Regions from separate parts of the Actinoplanes sp. CA-051413 genome, predicted to be linked through region 1. Evidence: riboswitches for the same ligand, from Rfam matches in the RefSeq annotation. Region 1 holds a riboswitch; the other holds the start of a gene.
The links. A riboswitch is a leader RNA that binds a small molecule or an ion and turns the genes downstream of it on or off. The one in region 1 is predicted to bind S-adenosylmethionine.
Positions count from the first base shown of each region.

Region 2: another riboswitch for S-adenosylmethionine. It lies ahead of thrC (threonine synthase); the one in region 1 lies ahead of ACQP2Y_RS28695 (aminotransferase class V-fold PLP-dependent enzyme).

Region 1 covers NZ_CP192100.1:6,076,338-6,084,813, forward strand. Annotated here, with positions in the region: gene ACQP2Y_RS28665 (winged helix-turn-helix transcriptional regulator) at 33-434, shown strand; gene ACQP2Y_RS28670 (GNAT family N-acetyltransferase) at 485-940, shown strand; gene ACQP2Y_RS28675 (DMT family transporter) at 949-1,929, opposite strand; gene ACQP2Y_RS28680 (MetQ/NlpA family ABC transporter substrate-binding protein) at 1,965-2,789, opposite strand; gene ACQP2Y_RS28685 (methionine ABC transporter permease) at 2,804-3,460, opposite strand; gene ACQP2Y_RS28690 (methionine ABC transporter ATP-binding protein) at 3,457-4,446, opposite strand; SAM riboswitch class IV at 4,599-4,715, shown strand; gene ACQP2Y_RS28695 (aminotransferase class V-fold PLP-dependent enzyme) at 4,752-6,071, shown strand; gene ACQP2Y_RS28700 (alpha/beta fold hydrolase) at 6,166-6,966, shown strand; gene ACQP2Y_RS28705 (catalase) at 7,054-8,476, shown strand, end outside.
Region 2 covers NZ_CP192100.1:9,424,304-9,432,779, forward strand. Annotated here, with positions in the region: gene ACQP2Y_RS44490 (GNAT family N-acetyltransferase) at 1-83, shown strand, start outside; gene groL (chaperonin GroEL) at 1,086-2,708, opposite strand; gene ACQP2Y_RS44500 (N-acetyltransferase family protein) at 3,050-3,568, shown strand; gene ACQP2Y_RS44505 (hypothetical protein) at 3,568-4,059, shown strand; gene ACQP2Y_RS44510 (GNAT family N-acetyltransferase) at 3,998-4,942, opposite strand; gene thrC (threonine synthase) at 5,182-6,462, opposite strand; SAM riboswitch class I at 6,474-6,613, opposite strand; gene ACQP2Y_RS44520 (DUF4956 domain-containing protein) at 6,816-7,394, shown strand; gene ACQP2Y_RS44525 (polyphosphate polymerase domain-containing protein) at 7,391-8,248, shown strand; gene ACQP2Y_RS44530 (carbohydrate-binding domain-containing protein) at 8,227-8,476, shown strand, end outside.

The DNA.
Region 1 (8,476 bases):
AGTGCGTACCGTACGGGGAGGAGCCCGCCGCGATGGTCACGAAGTCCGCCGCAGAGCGCCGGGACGACGCGCAGCGCGCCTACAACGCCAACCTCGCCGAGTGCCCCGGCCACGACCTGCTGGGCACGCTGAGCGACAAATGGCTGACCTTGGTGGTGGCCGCGCTGGCGGACGGGCCGCTGCGGTACGCCGAACTGTCCCGCGAGGTGGCCGGGGCCAGCCAGAAGATGCTCACCCAGACACTGCGCAAGCTGGAACGCGACGGCCTGGTGGCCCGCAGCGTCACCGCGGCGGTCCCGGTGCAGGTGTCGTACGAGCTGACCGCGCTCGGCCACGAGCTGCTGCCGTTGCAGCGGGCCATCAAGGGCTGGGCCGAGACCCACATCGCCGAGGTGCACCGCGCCCGCGCCGCCTACGACGACGAAGTCGGCTGAGCCCCGCCGAACGCCTCTGGCATCCTGGGGCGGGCAACGGAGGAGGAATCATGGGGGATCGCCGGCGGGACGACTATGTGCTGACCACCGACGCCGCGCGCGTTGATGTCGGGCGGGTGCATCGGTGGCTGTGCGACGAGTCCTACTGGGCTGCCGGGCGGGACTATGACGTGGTGGGGCGGTCGATCGAGGGCTCGCTGCCGTACTCGGTCTTTCACGGCAGCGAGCAGGTGGCCTTCGCCCGGATCGTCACCGACGGGGCGACCTTCGCGTGGATCTGCGATGTCTTCGTCGCCGCGGACCACCGCGGCCGGGGACTCGGCGGGTGGCTGGTCGACAGCATCGTCGAGGACCTCACCGGCCGGGGTGTCGCCCGTCTCATGCTCGCCACCAAGGACGCCCACGACGTCTACCGGCGGGTCGGCTTCACCGGGCTCGAGGGCGCCGACCGCTTCATGGAGCTCGACCGGCGACCCACCCGCGCCGCCATCCTCGGGCAGGCCTGAGGCACCGGTCAGGGGGCGGCCGCCGCCGGGCCGGGACTCGCCGCCACCGGGTCGTCCGGCGGCCGGGCACCGCGGCGGCGGGACAGCACCCCCTGGGAGATCGCCACGCCCGTCAGCACGATCAGCGCGCCCAGCGGCTGGTTCCAGATCAGGTGCTCGCCCAGGATCAGCACGCCGACCACCGTCGCCACCACCGGCATCAGGTAGGTCACCGACGCCGACGTGCTCGCGCCGGCCACCCGGATCACCCGCATGTTGAGCACGAACGCCAGCCCGGTGCCGAGCGCGCCCAGCGCCAGCACGCAGAGCACCACCTGCAGTGACAGCTGCGTCGGGGCCGGCGGCGCGCCGGCCAGCAGCGGCGCCAGCACGGCGAGCTGGGCCAGGGCCATCAGCAGCTGCCCGCCGGCGATCGACACCCCGGAGCCGGCCCGGCCGGCGATGAACTTCTTCTGGTACGGGATCGCGACGGCGTAACACATCGCCGCGCCGAAGCACATGAGCTGCCCGGTGAGCTGCGAGCCGCCGAGGTCCCGCCAGACGCCCAGCACCACCAGCACACCGAGGAAGCCGGTCGCGATGCCGGCCACCCGGCGCGGGGTCAGCGCCTCGGTGCGGAAGACCAGCACTGCCAGCGGCAACGCGACCAGTGGGGTGGCCGCGTTCCAGATGCCGGCGAGCACCGAGGAGACGCGCTGTTCGCCGTACCCGAAGAGGGTGAAGGGCACCGAGACGCCCAGCGCGGCCACGACCGCCAGATGGCCCCACAGCCGGGCGTCGCGGGGCAGCCGGTCGCGGGTCACCGCGAGCACGATCAGCAGGACCGCCGTGCCCGCGGCGACCCGGGCGAAAGTGAGCCACAGCGGGTGCAGCTCACGCACGCCGACCTTGATGAACAGGAAGCTGGTGCCCCAGATCGCGGCGAGCGCCAGAAAGCTCGGCAGCCAGTCGCGGGGCTGGGCCGTGTCAGGGGCGGTAGGGCTACGCACCCCTGACACTCTGCCGCATGGGTACGACACTTCGCTCAGAAGGCCGCCAGCACCGAACCCTGGTACTTGTCGGCGATGAACTTGCGGACCTCGGGCGAGTGCAGCAGCTTCTCCAGCTTGACCACCCGCGCGTCGCCCTCGTCGCCGGTGCGCACCACGACCAGGTTCGCGTACGGGTTGTCCTTGCCGTCCTCCAGGGCGAGCGCGTCCTGCGCCGGCTTGAGCCCGGTCTCGATCGCGTAGTTGCCGTTGATCACCGAGAGCGCGGTGTCCTCCAGGCTGCGCGGCAGCTGGGCCGCCTCGAGCGAGGAGAACTTGAGGTTCTTCGGGTTGGTGGCGATGTCCCGCTCGGTGGCCTTGACGCCGACGCCGGGCTTGAGCGTGATCAGGCCGTTCCTGGCGAGCAGGTTGAGGGCCCGGCCCGAGTTGGACGGGTCGTTCGGGATGGCCACGACCCCGCCGGCCGGCACCTCGGCCAGCGACTTGACCTTCTTGGAGTAGACGCCCAGCGGCTCGATGTGCACCGGCTTGAGCGCGGTGAACTTGTAGCCCTTGGCCGCGACCTCCTCCTCCAGGTACGGCACGTGCTGGAAGTAGTTGGCGTCGATCTGCTTCTCCCGCAGCGCGACGTTGGGCTGGATGTAGTCGTTGAACTCGACGATGTCGAGCTTGAGGCCCTCGGCCGCGGCCAGGTTGTCCTTGACGTAGGTGAGGATCTCGGCGTGCGGGACCGGGCTGACCCCGACCTTGAGGGTGTCGTCGCCGGCGGACCCGGCGGTGTCATCGGACCCGCCGCACGCGGCCAGGCCCAGGACGAGGCCGGTCGCGGTGAGCAGGGTGGCGAGCAAGCGGCGGCGCATGAGGTGGTGCCCTTCTATCGGTGGGAGAGGCGCCGGACGACGACGTCGCCCAGCGTTTGGACGGCCTGGACGAGCACGACGAGCGCGACCACCGTGGCGATCATCACGTCGGTCTCGAAGCGCTGGTAGCCGTAGCGGACGGCGAGGTCACCCAGGCCGCCGCCACCGACCACGCCGGCCATGGCGGAGTAGCCGACCAGGGCGACGACGGTGATCGTCAGTCCGGCGACCAGGCCGGGGCGGGCCTCGCGGAGCAGGACCTTGCCGACGATCTGGCGGCGGGACGCACCCATCGCCACGGCGGCGGCCACGACGTCACCGGGCACCTCACGGATCGCCGTCTCGACGATCCGGGCGTAGAACGGGATGGCGCCGATGGTCAGCGGCACGACGGCGGCGGTGGTGCCGATGGTCGTGCCGACCACCGCGCGGGTGAACGGGATGACCGCGACCAGCAGGATGATGAACGGCAGCGACCGGCCGACGTTGACGACCAGGCCGAGCAGCGCGTTGACCGGCCGGGCGGCGAGCAGCCCGCCGCGGTCGGTCAGCACCAGCAGGATGCCCACCAGCAGCCCGCCGACGGCGGTGAGCAGGGCGGAGAAGCCGACCATCCAGGCCGTTTCCCGTACGCCGGTCCACAGCAGCTCGGAAAGCTCAGCGAAGGTCATCGCCCCGCCTCCGTCACCAGGGCGCCGCGCTCGCGGAGGTGGCTCAGCGCGGCGGCATTGTCGTCGGCGCTGCCGGGCAGGGCCAGGCGCAGCCGCCCGGCCCGGGTCGCGGCCAGCGTCTCCACTGCGCCGTGCACGATGCGCACGTCGCTGTCGAACCGCCGGGCGAGCTCGGCCACGATCGGCTCGTCGGCCGCCGCGCCACTGACCGTGACGTCGACGAGCGTCTCCCCCGGCCGCGGCTCGGCCGGCGGCAGCGGGAAGAGCCCCTGGGCCAGCTCCGAACCGGGCCGGCGCAGCAGATCGGCGACCGGGCCGGACTCGATGAACCGGCCGTCGCGCATCACCGCCGCGGCGTGGCAGATCCGCTTGACCACGTCCATCTCGTGGGTGATCAGCAGGATGGTGAGTCCCAGCCGCTGGTTGAGCTCCCGCAGCAGATCCAGGATGGACCGGGTCGTCTCCGGGTCCAGCGCGGAGGTGGCCTCGTCGGAGAGCAGCACCTGCGGCCCGGCCGCGAGCGCCCGGGCGATGCCGACCCGCTGCTTCTGCCCGCCGGACAGCTGCGCCGGGTACGCGTTCGCGCGCTCGCTCAGCCCGACCAGCTCGAGCAGCTCGGCCACCCGCCGCGCCCGTTCGGCCCGCGGCACGCCGGTGACCTCCAGCGGGAAGGCGACGTTGCCGGCCGCCGTACGGGAAGCCAGCAGCGCGAAATGCTGATGCACCATGCCCACCCGCTGCCGGGCCGCGCGCAGCGGTCCGCGTTTGAGCGCGGTCAGCTCGACGCCGTCCACGACCACGGTCCCGGCGTCCGGGCGTTCCAGCAGGTTGACGCAGCGCAGCAGGGTGCTCTTGCCCGCGCCGCTCTGCCCCAGCACGCCGAAGATCTGGCCCCGGGCGACGCTGAGATCAACGCCGTCGACCGCGACAACGGCAGCGCGCCGGCGGGAGTGGTAGGTCTTGCGCAGACCCTGGATCTGAATCACGGATGCACCGTCGAATCCTATAAAGCCGATGGGTATTGCGAAGACGGAAGATAGCCCGGACCGCCGCCGCGGGTCGATGCCCGGACGGGAGTTTGTAACGACCGTCACCGCCCGGCAGACCTGACCCCGGCGGCTCTGCTACGGTGCTTTCAGGTCATGAGTGCCAGCGCGAAGCCCCGGCTTGCTGGCCGGCAACCCTTGTGTTCGCGATGGGGTGCTCCGGGTGAGGACCGGGCCGGCGTCGACACCGACGCGGGCAAGCGCGGGCCCCGGGGCGGGGTCCCCGACCTCCCGGAGGCAGCACCATGTCCCTCGTCCTGCAGCACACCGACCTCGACGTCGTCGGCGCGGAACTGAGCGTCGACCTGCCCGATGGCACGACGGTCCCGTTCGCCCACCTCGACTACGCCGCGACCGCCCCCTGCGTGCGCGCCGCCGCGGACGCCGTGCAGAGCCTGCTCCCCTGGTACGGCAGCGTGCACCGCGGCACCGGCATCCGCTCCCAGACCTCGACCCTGGAGTACGAGCGAGCCCGCGACCTCGTCGGCGAGTTCATCGGCGCCCGGGCCGGCGACACAGTGATCTTCACCCGCAACACCACCGACGCGCTGAACCTGCTCGCCCGCGCCCTGCCGCCCGAGGCCACCACGATCGTCTTCGACGGTGAGCACCACGCGAACCTGCTGCCGTGGCGCCGCCCGCTGCGACTGCCCACGCCCGCGAGCCCGGACGAGGCCGTCGCGGCCGTCGAGCGAGCGCTGCGGGGCGTACGCGGGCGGGACGGGCCGGGACTTGGCGCTCTTGGGCTGGGCGGGCCTGGGCTGGGCGGGCCTGGGCTGGGCGGGCCGGTCCTGGTCGCGGTCACCGGGGCGAGCAACGTGACCGGCGAGATCTGGCCGGTGCGGCGGCTGGCCGACCTGGCCCACCGGTACGGCGCCCGCATCGTCGTGGACGCCGCGCAGCTCGCGCCGCACTCCCCCGTCGACCTCGCCACCCTGGGCGCGGACTATCTCGCCCTGTCCGGGCACAAGCTCTACGCCCCGTTCGGCGCCGGCGTCCTGGCCGGGCGGACCGACTGGCTCGACGCCGCCGAGCCGTACCTCAGCGGCGGCGGGGCCAGCACCGCGGTCGGCGCCGCCGCCGGGGACGTGACGTGGGCCCGCGGGGCCGCCCGGCACGAGGCGGGCACCCCCAACCTGCTCGGCGCGGTGTCGCTGGCCGCGGTGTGCGCGGCGCTGCTGCGCACCGACCGCGCCGCGCTGCACGAGCGCGAGCAGGAGCTGCTGGGCCGGCTGCGGGAGGGACTGGCCGGGATCCCGGGGGTACGGACGGTGAGCGTGTTCGGCGATCGGCAGCCCCGGGTCGGCATCGTGTCGCTCGCCCTGCCCGGCCACGACACCGCGGTGATCGCCGACCGGCTGGCCCGGGAGTACGGCATCGGGGTGCGGGCCGGGTTGTTCTGCGCCCACCCGCTGACCCGGCGGCTGACCGGGGACACAGGCACGGGTGGCTGCGGCAGCGCGACGCCGGGGCTGCTGCGGGCGAGCTTCGGGCTGGGCACGACCGACGACGACGTCGACCGCCTGATCACCGCCCTCGCCGAGCTGACCGCCCGCCCCAGCTGACCGCCCGCCTGCGGCGCTTCCGCCGATCGGAGCACCCGAGGTTGGCCGGGATGCCCAGGGGTATGTGCGGCAGGTGATACGACGCATCGCACGGATGACTCCCGGCCAGCGCCAACTGACCCGGGCCGCACCGCGGACCGCCCAGGGATTCGTCAGCCACTGGACCGCGGTGGCCGGCCTGCGGCTGCACGTACGCTCCCGGGCCGCCGCCACCGGCCGGCCGTGGGTGCTGCTGCACGGGCTGGCCGTCTCCCACCGCTACCTGATGCCGACCGCCGCCGCGCTGACCGGCGGCCCGGTGCACGTGCCCGATCTGCCGGGCTTCGGCCTGTCCAGCAAGCCCCGGCAGGTCTTCGACGTCGAGCAGCACACGGCGGTCATCGCCGCCTGGATGGACACCGAGGGCATCACCGGCGCGCGGGTACTCGCCAACTCGTTCGGCTGTCAGATCGCCGTCGAGCTGGCCGTACGGCGGCCCGATCTGGTCTCCGCGCTGGTGCTGGTCGGCCCGACGGTGGACCCGGCCGCGCCCACCGCCACCGGTCAGGCGCGCCGCTGGCTGGCCGATCTGCTCTGGGAGGACGCGCGGCAGGCCCGGATCATCGCGGCCGACGTGCGCGACGCGCGGCCTCGCCGGATCCTGACCACCCTGCGGTTGTCCGTGCGTCATCGCATCGACCACCGGCTCCCGCTGGTCCATGCGCCGGTGCTGTTCCTGCGCGGCGAGCACGATCCCATCGCGCCGCCGCGCTGGCTGCGGCAGGCCGCCCGGTTGACGCCGTACGCCGTGACCGATGTCGTGCCGGCGGCCGGGCACAACGCGATCACGACCGCCGGGACCGTCGTGGCCCGGCGGGCGGTGGCGTTCGCCGCGCACAGTGCGGTCGGGAAATAGACCAATAGCGCGTTTCGGACGGTCAAGATCGGGCACCGGGGACACGGCCCGGATTCCCGGTGCCCGGTCTCGAGACGAGGACAGTAGATGGCAGTGAAGCGCCCCCGCAGGTCAGAGCCCACCGTGCCGAGCCCGGCCGCCATGGAGCCGGCAGCGACCACCCCGCTGACCGGAGCGCTGGCGCCGGAACAGGGGTTGCAGACCGGGGAGTTCCTCACGACGGCGCAGGGTCTGCGGCTCAGTGACACCGATCATTCGCTGAAGGCGGGACCCCGCGGGCCCTCGCTGCTGGAGGACTTCCACCTGCGAGAGAAGATCACCCACTTCGACCATGAGCGGATCCCCGAGCGGGTCGTGCACGCGCGCGGGGCCGCCGCGCACGGCGTCTTCCGGGCGTACGGCAGCGCGGCTTCGGTCACCAAGGCGGGCTTCCTGGCCGAGGCCGGCAAGGAGACGCCGGTCTTCGTCCGCTTCTCGACCGTGCTCGGCTCGCGCGGGTCCGCCGACACCGTGCGCGACACCCGCGGCTTCGCCGTGAAGTTCTACACCGATCAGGGCAACGTCGACCTGGTCGGCAACAACATCCCGGTGTTCTTCATCCAGGACGGCATCAAGTTCCCGGACATCATCCACGCCGGCAAGCCGCACCCGGACCGGGAGATCCCGCAGGCGCAGTCGGCCCACGACACCTTCTGGGACTTCGTCTCGCTGCACACCGAGGCCACCCACCACGTCTTCTGGAACATGTCCGACCGCGGCATCCCGCGCTCGTACCGCACCATGGAGGGCTTCGGGGTGCACACCTTCCGCCTGGTCGACGCGGACGGCGGCACCCACCTGGTGAAGTTCCACTGGAAGCCGGTCGCCGGCGTGCACTCGCTGGTCTGGGAGGAGGCGCAGCTCGCCGCCGGGGTCGACCCGGACTTCCACCGCCGGGACATGGCCGACGCTATCGACGCCGGCGCCTTCCTCGAGTACGAGCTCGGCATTCAGGTGATGCCGGACAGCGCCGAGGAGACGTTCGAGGGGATCGACCTGCTCGACCCCACCAAGATCGTGCCGGAGGAGCTGGCCCCGGTCCAGCCGATCGGGCTGCTCACGCTGAACCGCAACCCGGACAACTACCACGCCGAGGTCGAGCAGGTCGCCTTCCACACCGGCCACCTGGTGCCCGGCATCGAGGTCACCAACGACCCACTGATGCAGGCGCGGCTGTTCTCGTACCTGGACACCCAGCTCACCCGGCTCGGCGGGCCGAACTTCCCGCAGCTGCCGATCAACCGGCCGCACGTGCCGGTGAACGACAACCTGCGTGACGGGATGCACCAGACCGCCGTGCACCGCGGCATCGCGCCGTACCTGCCCAACAGCCTGGCCGGGGCCGAGGGCCCGGCCCCGGCGAGCGAGCCGGAGGGCGGCTTCGTGCACGTGCCGCGGCTGGTCGAGGGTGAGAAGGTACGGGCCAACCCGGTCTCCTTCGACGACCACTTCAGCCAGCCGGCGATGTTCT
Region 2 (8,476 bases), 3.3 Mb from region 1:
GGGTCGGCCCCCTCCCGTTCTACGCGAAAGCAGTAGCCGCCCGAGTAGAACGCGTCTTCCTCCTCTACCGCAAACAGCTCTGAAGCAGCTGCCAGGCCAGCCACCCCCCACCGGCGACCCCGCGGTGCACGCCCCCGCGAACGAAGCAGCTCCTAAGCAAAATGGCGGCGCAAGACGGACCGTCGTGCAGACAAGCGTCGCGCGGCCGGGTGGCTGGCGAGGCGGGACCCGCATAGGCAGCTTGACGCGCAGATAAGCAGCCGTGCGAGCCGAGAGGGTCTGGCGGGCCGGAGGGCCCGCGGAGCGGAAGGGCCCCGCAAAGCGGAAGGCCGCGCGAGGTGAACTGTCGCGTTGACAAGCAGCCGAGCAAGGCGGGAAGCCACTCGATGCGGGCAGGCCACCCAAGGCGGAGGCTGGCCCAAGGCGGTCTGTCGTGCAGACAAGCGGCCGCGCGAGGCGAGGGGTCCGACGAGACGGAACGCCCGCCAAGCCGAAGGGCCCCCGCAAGACGGCAGCCAACACCAGGTGAGCGGAGGCCGCCCAAGGACGGCCAGTCGTGCACACAAGCAGCCGCGTGAAGCAAGGAATCCGACGAGACGGAACGCCCGCCAAGCCGAAGGGCCCCCGCAAGACGGCAGCCAACACCAGGTGAGCGGAGGCCGCCCAAGGACGGCCAGTCGTGCACACAAGCAGCCGCGTGAAGCAAGGAATCCGACGAGACGGAACGCCCGCCAAGCCGAAGGGCCCCGCAAAGCGGAAGGGCCACACGAGCCGAACCGTCGCGTTGACAAGCAGCCGCACAAGGCGGGAGGCCGCACGAAGCGGAAGGCGGACGGTCGCAAAGGCGGACCGTCGTGCAACCAGCAGCGGCGCCAACGTGAGGTCTCACTAGCGAAGATCCCGCGGAGTGGAAGGCCGCGCGAAGCAGCAAGCCGGACCACAACGGGCTTGGGGGCGGGGGATGACCCACGCAGATATCAAGCTTGACGGGCTGCGTGGGTCATCCCCCGCCCCCAAGCCCCACCACGCACACAGCAAAGGGCGGGCCGCAAAGCGACCCGCCCCTGCAAACAAAAGCGAAGGACTTAGAAGTCCATGTCCCCGCCACCCGGAGCACCGGCCGGAGCCGGGTTCTTCTCCGGCTTGTCAGCCACAACAGCCTCAGTCGTGAGGAACAGCGCAGCGATCGACGCGGCGTTCTGCAGCGCCGAGCGGGTGACCTTGGCCGGGTCGATGATGCCCGCGGCCAGCAGGTCGACGTACTCGCCGCTCGCGGCGTTCAGGCCCCAACCCGCTTCGAGGTTGCGGACCTTCTCCACCACGACGCCGCCCTCGAGGCCGGCGTTGACGGCGATCTGGCGCAGCGGGGCGTCCAGCGCGACCTTGACGATGTTCGCACCGGTGGCCTCGTCGCCCACCAGGTCGAGCTTGTCGAACGCGGACTTGCCGGCCTGCACGAGCGCGACGCCACCGCCGGGGACGATGCCCTCTTCGACGGCCGCCTTCGCGTTGCGGACGGCGTCCTCGATGCGGTGCTTGCGCTCCTTGAGCTCGACCTCGGTGGCCGCGCCGACCTTGATGACCGCGACGCCGCCGGCCAGCTTGGCCAGGCGCTCCTGCAGCTTCTCGCGGTCGTAGTCGGAGTCCGACTTCTCGATCTCGGCGCGGATCTGGTTGACCCGGCCCTGGATCTGCTCGGCATTGCCGGCACCGTCGACGATGGTCGTCTCGTCCTTGGTGATGACCACCTTGCGGGCCTGGCCCAGCAGGCTCAGGTCGGCGGCGTCGAGCTTGAGGCCGACCTCTTCGCTGATGACCGTGCCACCGGTGAGGATGGCGATGTCGTCGAGCATGGCCTTGCGGCGGTCACCGAAGCCCGGGGCCTTGACGGCGACGGACTTGAAGGTGCCACGGACCTTGTTGACGACCAGGGTGGCCAGGGCCTCGCCCTCGACGTCCTCGGCGATGATGATGAGCGGCTTGCCGCCCTGCATGACCTTCTCGAGGACGGGGAGCAGGTCCTTGACCGCGGAGATCTTGCTGTTCGCGATGAGGATGTACGGGTCGTCGAAGACGGCCTCCATGCGCTCGGCGTCGGTCATGAAGTACGCCGAGATGTAGCCCTTGTCGAAGCGCATGCCCTCGGTGAGCTCCAGCTCGAGCCCGAAGGTGTTGCTCTCCTCGACGGTGATGACGCCTTCCTTGCCGACCTTGTCCATGGCCTCGGCGATGATCTCGCCGACCGTGGAGTCACCGGCGGAGATGGAGGCGGTGGAGGCGATCTGCTCCTTGGTCTCCACGTCCTTGGCGAGCTTGCTCAGCTCGTCGGAGACAGCCGTGACGGCCGCCTCGATGCCCCGCTTGAGGGCCATCGGGTTGGCGCCGGCCGCGACGTTGCGCAGGCCCTCGCGAACCAGGGCCTGGGCCAGGACGGTCGCCGTCGTCGTGCCGTCGCCGGCCACGTCGTCGGTCTTCTTGGCGACCTCCTTGACCAGCTCGGCGCCGATCTTCTCGAAGGTGCCCTCGAGCTCGATCTCCTTGGCGATCGACACACCATCGTTGGTGATGGTGGGAGCGCCCCACTTCTTCTCGAGCACGACGTTGCGGCCCTTGGGGCCGAGCGTCACCTTGACGGCGTCGGCGAGCTGGTTCATACCACTCTCGAGGCCGCGACGAGCTTCCTCGTCAAATGCGATGATCTTGGCCATACGGCTTTGTCCTCCTGGACATTCGCGGCGCCGGGCCGGTCCGGCCCGCTTTCCGCACGTTGAGAACCATGCGGACGTCACCACCTGGCGATGTGACGTCCTCAGGCCGAGCCGGATAGCCCGCGACGACCGGTCCCGTGCCCCGGCACCGATGGCGGTGCCGCAGCCGTGACCCCACCGTCCCGACCTGCTGGCACTCACATGGCGCGAGTGCCAATCACTTGTTTAGCACTCTGCTGGGGCGAGTGCAAGCAGAACGGACCGCCCGCACGGGTGCCCGCGGCGGTCGTTTATCGGCGTCCGACTTGCCCCCACCTGGGCGACGAGGTAGGCAGAGCAGCATGACCAGCACTGTCGCGCCCACCATGACCGTGCACCGGGTCACTCCCGCGGACGCCGGCCGGATGCGCGCGCTGCGGCTGGAGATGCTGGCTGACAGCCCGCTCGCCTTCCTGGAGACCCTGGCCCAGGCCGCGGCCCGGCCGCACGCCGACTACCGGCGCCGGATCGCGCAGGCGTCGACCGGCGGCCAGCTGGCCCAGTTCGTGGCCGATCCCGGGGGCCGGCTGATCGGTCACGCGGGCGGCACGGTGCTGCCGGAGGATCCGCGTGCGACGGTCGTCTTCGCGGTCTACATCACACCGGCCCAGCGCGGCCGGGGCGTGCTGCGCGAGCTGGTCGAGGCGGTGGCCGAGTGGTCGGTGGCGATGGGTCGCGGTGAGCTGATGCTCGAGGTCGTGGTCGGCAACGACCGGGCGGTCCGGGCGTACGAGCGCCTGGGCTTCGAGGACACCGGCGTACGGGTGCCGCACCCGATCGTCCCGGGTCTGCTGGAGTTGCAGATGCGCCGGCGGGCCTGATGGGCGCCGGGTGGCCTCTGGCCCGCACGGTGCTGACCGCCGTGAACGGCACCACGCTGGTCGGCCTGGGCATCGCCGCACTGACGGGCACCAAGGTGCGCCGCGGCCCCGGCGGCATCCTGATCGCGGAGGGCTACTGCCGCAAGGCGCCCCCGGCGACCTGCTTCACCATCGGCTCGGTGATCATCACCCGGCGTACGGCGGAGTGGCTGCTGGACGAGAGCCGCGCCGCGCTGCTGGCCCACGAGAGCCGGCACGCCGGGCAGTACGCGGTGCTGGGCCCGCTGTTCTGGCCGGCGTACTGGCTGTCCTGCGGCTACTCGTGGACGATGACCGGCACCTACGGCACGCGTAACGCCTTCGAGCGGCATGCGGGCCTGGAGCACGGCGGCTACCGGGTGGCCCCGCTGCGGCCGGGGCTGCGCCGGTTCAGACGGTCAGCTGCCACTGGGTCCAGCGATCCACCGGCCGGAAGCCCATCGCCTGGTTGATCCGGAGCATGTGCTCGTTCTCCTCGGCGTTGGAGGTGTCGATCGCCCGCAGGCCGGGGCGGGCCGTACGCGCGTACCGCAGGTTGTGGTTCTTGATCGTCAGCCCGAGGCCGTGCCCGCGGTGGTCCGGGTCGACGATGGTGATGTTCTGCCAGGCGTGCCAGTCGGTGTCGTTCTCGCTCGCGATCATCGTCCAGGCGACGAGGCGTCCGCTCTCCTCGTGCACGGCGCCGGTGTGGAACGTCGTACGCCTCCGGATGCGCAGGGTCTCCTCGGCCGCACGGACCCGGGCGGCGTCCACTTTCTCGGATTCCACGGCCAGTTCACCGGTGGGCGCGTCCTCGTTGAGGCGGCTGTCCAGGTAGCCGATGTCGTCCAGCAGTTCCTCGGGCGCCTGGTCCGTCCATCGGACGAGCCGGTAGCCGGCCGCCGTGGGGCTGTCGTCGGGCAAGGGGCCTTTGATGTCCAGCCGGCTGCGGATCTCCACCAGGGCCGGGATCGCGCCTGCGGCTCGCGCGAAGGCGTCGGCGTTCACGGCCTCACTGATCAGGTGCCGGCGGCCGAGCTCCGTCGCGCGGCGCACCGCGTGGGAGAGCAGGGCCCGGCCGGTGCCCCGGCGGCGGTGGTCCGGGTGGACGAACAGCTCGACGATGACGTTGGCCAGGTTGTCGAGCTGCGGCAGGTACAGCTCGAGGTGGCCGGCGGGGGTCCCGTCGTGGACGGCGAGGTACTGCTCCGCCTGGTTGCCCGGCCACGGGTGCCGCAGCCGGGTGCAATAGGTCTCGAAGGAGCTGAACGGGATGTCGGGGGCGTCCGCTTCGGCGGCGGCCCGGTCGATCTCGTAGGCCGCCCGCTCGTCGGTGAGGGGAACTATCCGCAGCATCCCGACAGCCTGCGCCGCCGGCCATCTGACCGCGACTGAGATTTGGTCGGGAGGACGCGCGCACAGCGCCTCCGGCACTGGGTCGTTGGGCCCCCAGGAGATTGTCGCCAAGCTCGAAGGTGGGGCCACGTACGGCGTCGCGTCCTCCCGCGTAGAGCATCCTGCCGAGCCGGCGACCCCCGCGCAAGTCCTCGCGGGTAGGAATTCTCGACGTTAGGCAGAGTGCTGACTACCGTGTGTCACCCGAGCAGGCCGGCATCCCGGGCGCCGCGGAGGGACGGCTTGATCCGGTGGGTGGGTCCGACCTGGCCCGCGACGGCGTCCAGGGTCTTGAGGCCCTCGCCGGTGTTGTAGACGACGGTCTCCTTGTCCGGGTCGAGCTTGCCGCTGGCCACCAGCTTCTTGAGCACGGCCACGGTCACCCCGCCGGCGGTCTCGGCGAACACGCCGGTCGTGCGGGCGAGCAGCTGGATGGCGTCGCGGATCTCGTCGTCGTCGGCGTAGTCCATCCAGCCCCCGGTGCGGGTCACGGCCTCGATGGCGTACGCGCCGGCGGCCGGGTCACCGATGTTCAGCGACTTGGCGATGCCGGTCGGCTTGACCGGGATGATCTGGTCGGTGCCGTTGTGCAGCGCGGTGGCGATCGGGTTGCAGCCGGCCGACTGGGCGCCGAAGACGGTCCAGCCGCCCTCGGGGGCCTCGACCAGGCCGATCTCCACCAGCTCGGTGAACGCCTTGTCGATCTTGGTGAGCAGCTCGCCGCTGGCCATCGGCACGACCACCTGGGCCGGGATCCGCCAGCCGAGCTGCTCGGCCACTTCGTAACCCAGAGTCTTCGAACCCTCGGCGTAGAACGGGCGCACGTTCACGTTGACGAAGGCGGTGTCCTCGAACTCGTCGGTCTCGACCAGCTCGCCGCAGAGCCGGTTGACGTCGTCGTAGGAGCCGTCGATGGCGACCAGCTCGCCGCCGTACACCGCGGTGGTGATGACCTTGCCCTGCTCCAGGTCGCCCGGGATGAAGACGATCGAGGGCACCCCGGCCCGGGCGGCGTGCGCGGCCACGGAGTTGGCCAGGTTGCCGGTGGAGGCGCAGGCGAAGCGGGTGAAGCCGAGCTCGCGGGCGGCGGTGAGGGCCACCGAGACGACCCGGTCCTTGAAGGAGTGGGTCGGGTTGGCCGAGTCGTCCTTGACCCACAGCGGGGCCCGCAGGCCGACCTCGGCGGCCAGCGCGGCGGCGCTGACCAGCGGGGTCAGGCCGGGGTTCAGGGTGACGCGGGTGGCCGGGTCCTGGCCGGTGGGCAGCAGGGCGGCGTAGCGCCAGATGTTGTGCGGGCCGGCTTCGATCTGCTCGCGGGTGACCGCGGCCAGCGCGGCGGCGTCGTACGCGACCTCGAGGGGACCGAAACACTCATAACAGGCGTGCTGCGCGGCCAGCGGGAACTCGGCGCCGCAACCACGGCACACGAGGGCACGGGCGGGGCTGGTGGACTGGCGGGGGGCGTCGACGGTGGACGTCACAATGAGGCTCCTTCTCATCTTTCCCCCGGCGTCGGTGGACGCGCGTGGGGACGGAATTAGCACCTGCCACACGCTGGGCCTCGCCATCGAGACATGTGTGGTGGTTGCCGGGGCGTCATCGGGCCGTTCCCTCAGCCCCTCTGGATGAGGTATTCAGTTGTGTCCCTCACCTTACGGCGTGGGCGGCCAAAGCGCTGCCAAGCATCCCGAGGTGTGAGCTTCAGCTCCCGGGCACGCAGCCCGTTGATCGATACACATCAATCGATTCACAGCAATCTCTGAGGTTGGAACGCGCTCTCCGGCCCTACTGTCCATTGAAAGTTATGGATTTGTTGGCCGGATGGAGGACCCCCGTGCTGTATGCGATCGATCTCGTCGCGGTGTCCGTGCTCGTCTTCGGGCTCTACTTCCCCCGGCACCGCCGCCGTGACCTCGTCGTCGCGTACCTCGGTGTCAACGTCGGCGTGCTGGCCGTGGCCGGCTCGCTCAGCTCGGGCACCGTCGGAGCCGGGCTGGGTCTCGGGCTCTTCGGCGTGCTCTCGATCATCCGGTTGCGCTCCACCGAGCTGGACCAGCACGAGGTGGCCTACTACTTCTCCGCGCTGGCGCTGGGCATCATCGGCCCGCTGGGCGGCGGTGCGGTGTGGCTGGCGCCGGCGCTCATGGCGCTCATCCTCGTGGTGATGTTCCTGGGCGACCATCCCCGGCTGTTCCGCGGCTACCGGCGCCAGGTGCTGGTCCTCGACTCGGCGATCACCGACGAGGTGGCCTTGGTCGCCCAGCTGGAACAGGTCCTCGGCGCCCGGGTGCACGCGGTCGCCGTCGAGCGGGTCGACCTGGTCAACGAGACCACGGTGGTCGAGGTCCGGTACTCGCGGGCCCGCTCGGTGGCCGGCACCCGCGTGGCTGCGACGGCCGGAGCCCGCCCGTGACCGCCGCGCCGGCCGCGCCGCCGCGGCTGGAGGGACTGGCCGGCCTCGGCCCGATCGGGCTGGCCGAGCTCACCGCGCAGGCCGAGCTGCAGGTCAGGCGGGACCGCAAGTACGTCCTGCCGCTGAGCGAGCTGGCCACGCTGCTGCCCGCGCTGGGCCGCGACACCCGGATCCTGGACATCGACGGCATCCGGCTGTTCCGCTACGCCTCGGTCTATTTCGACACTGCGGACCTTCTCTGCTTCCGGCTCACCGCGCTGCGCCGGCGCCGCCGGTTCAAGGTCCGCACGCGGACCTACCTGGACTCCGGCACGTGCCTACTGGAGGTCAAGACCGAGGGGGTACGCGGCGGCACGGTCAAGACCCGCCTGGCGTACGAGCGGCAGCACCACGACGACCTCGGACCCGGCCGCTGGTTCGTCGACGCCGTTCTCGAGGACCTGGACGTCAGCGGCCTGGTCTTCGCCCCGGCGCTGGCCACCCACTATCTGCGCAGCACTCTGTATCTCCCGGCCTCGCAGAGCCGGGTGACCATCGACATCGACCTGTCCTGGACCGGGCCGGGCCGGGCCGCGCCGGACCTGAGCCTGCCTGACCTGAGCCTGCCCGGCATCGCCGTGGTCGAGACCAAGACCCGGGCGGCGGCCTCCGAGGTCGACCGCCTGCTGTGGGCCCGGGGTCACCGCCCGGCGTCCATCTCCAAGTACGCCACCGGCCTGGCCGCTCTGCGCCCCGAGCTGCCGTCCGCCCCGTGGCGCCGGCTGCTGCGCCGGCACTTCCACCCCGCTGCCCCGGCCTGCCCCGCGCCGGCCGCCGACCGAAGGACCGAGACATGCACCGTTCCCCCGTCCTGACCGCCGCGCTCGCCGGCGCCCTGGCCCTCGTACCGGGCGCCGCCGCCCGGGCCGCCGACCCGGTCGTGCTCGCCGCGGGCCCCGCCGCGGCGCAGGCGCTGGCCGCCAACGCCCCCGACCACGACGACCCGGCCGACCACGTCTGGAGCGAGTCGGCCGTCGCCGCGGTGACCCTGACCGGCTCCGGCGCCACGTCCACCAGCAGCGGCGTCTCGATCAGCGGCAGCA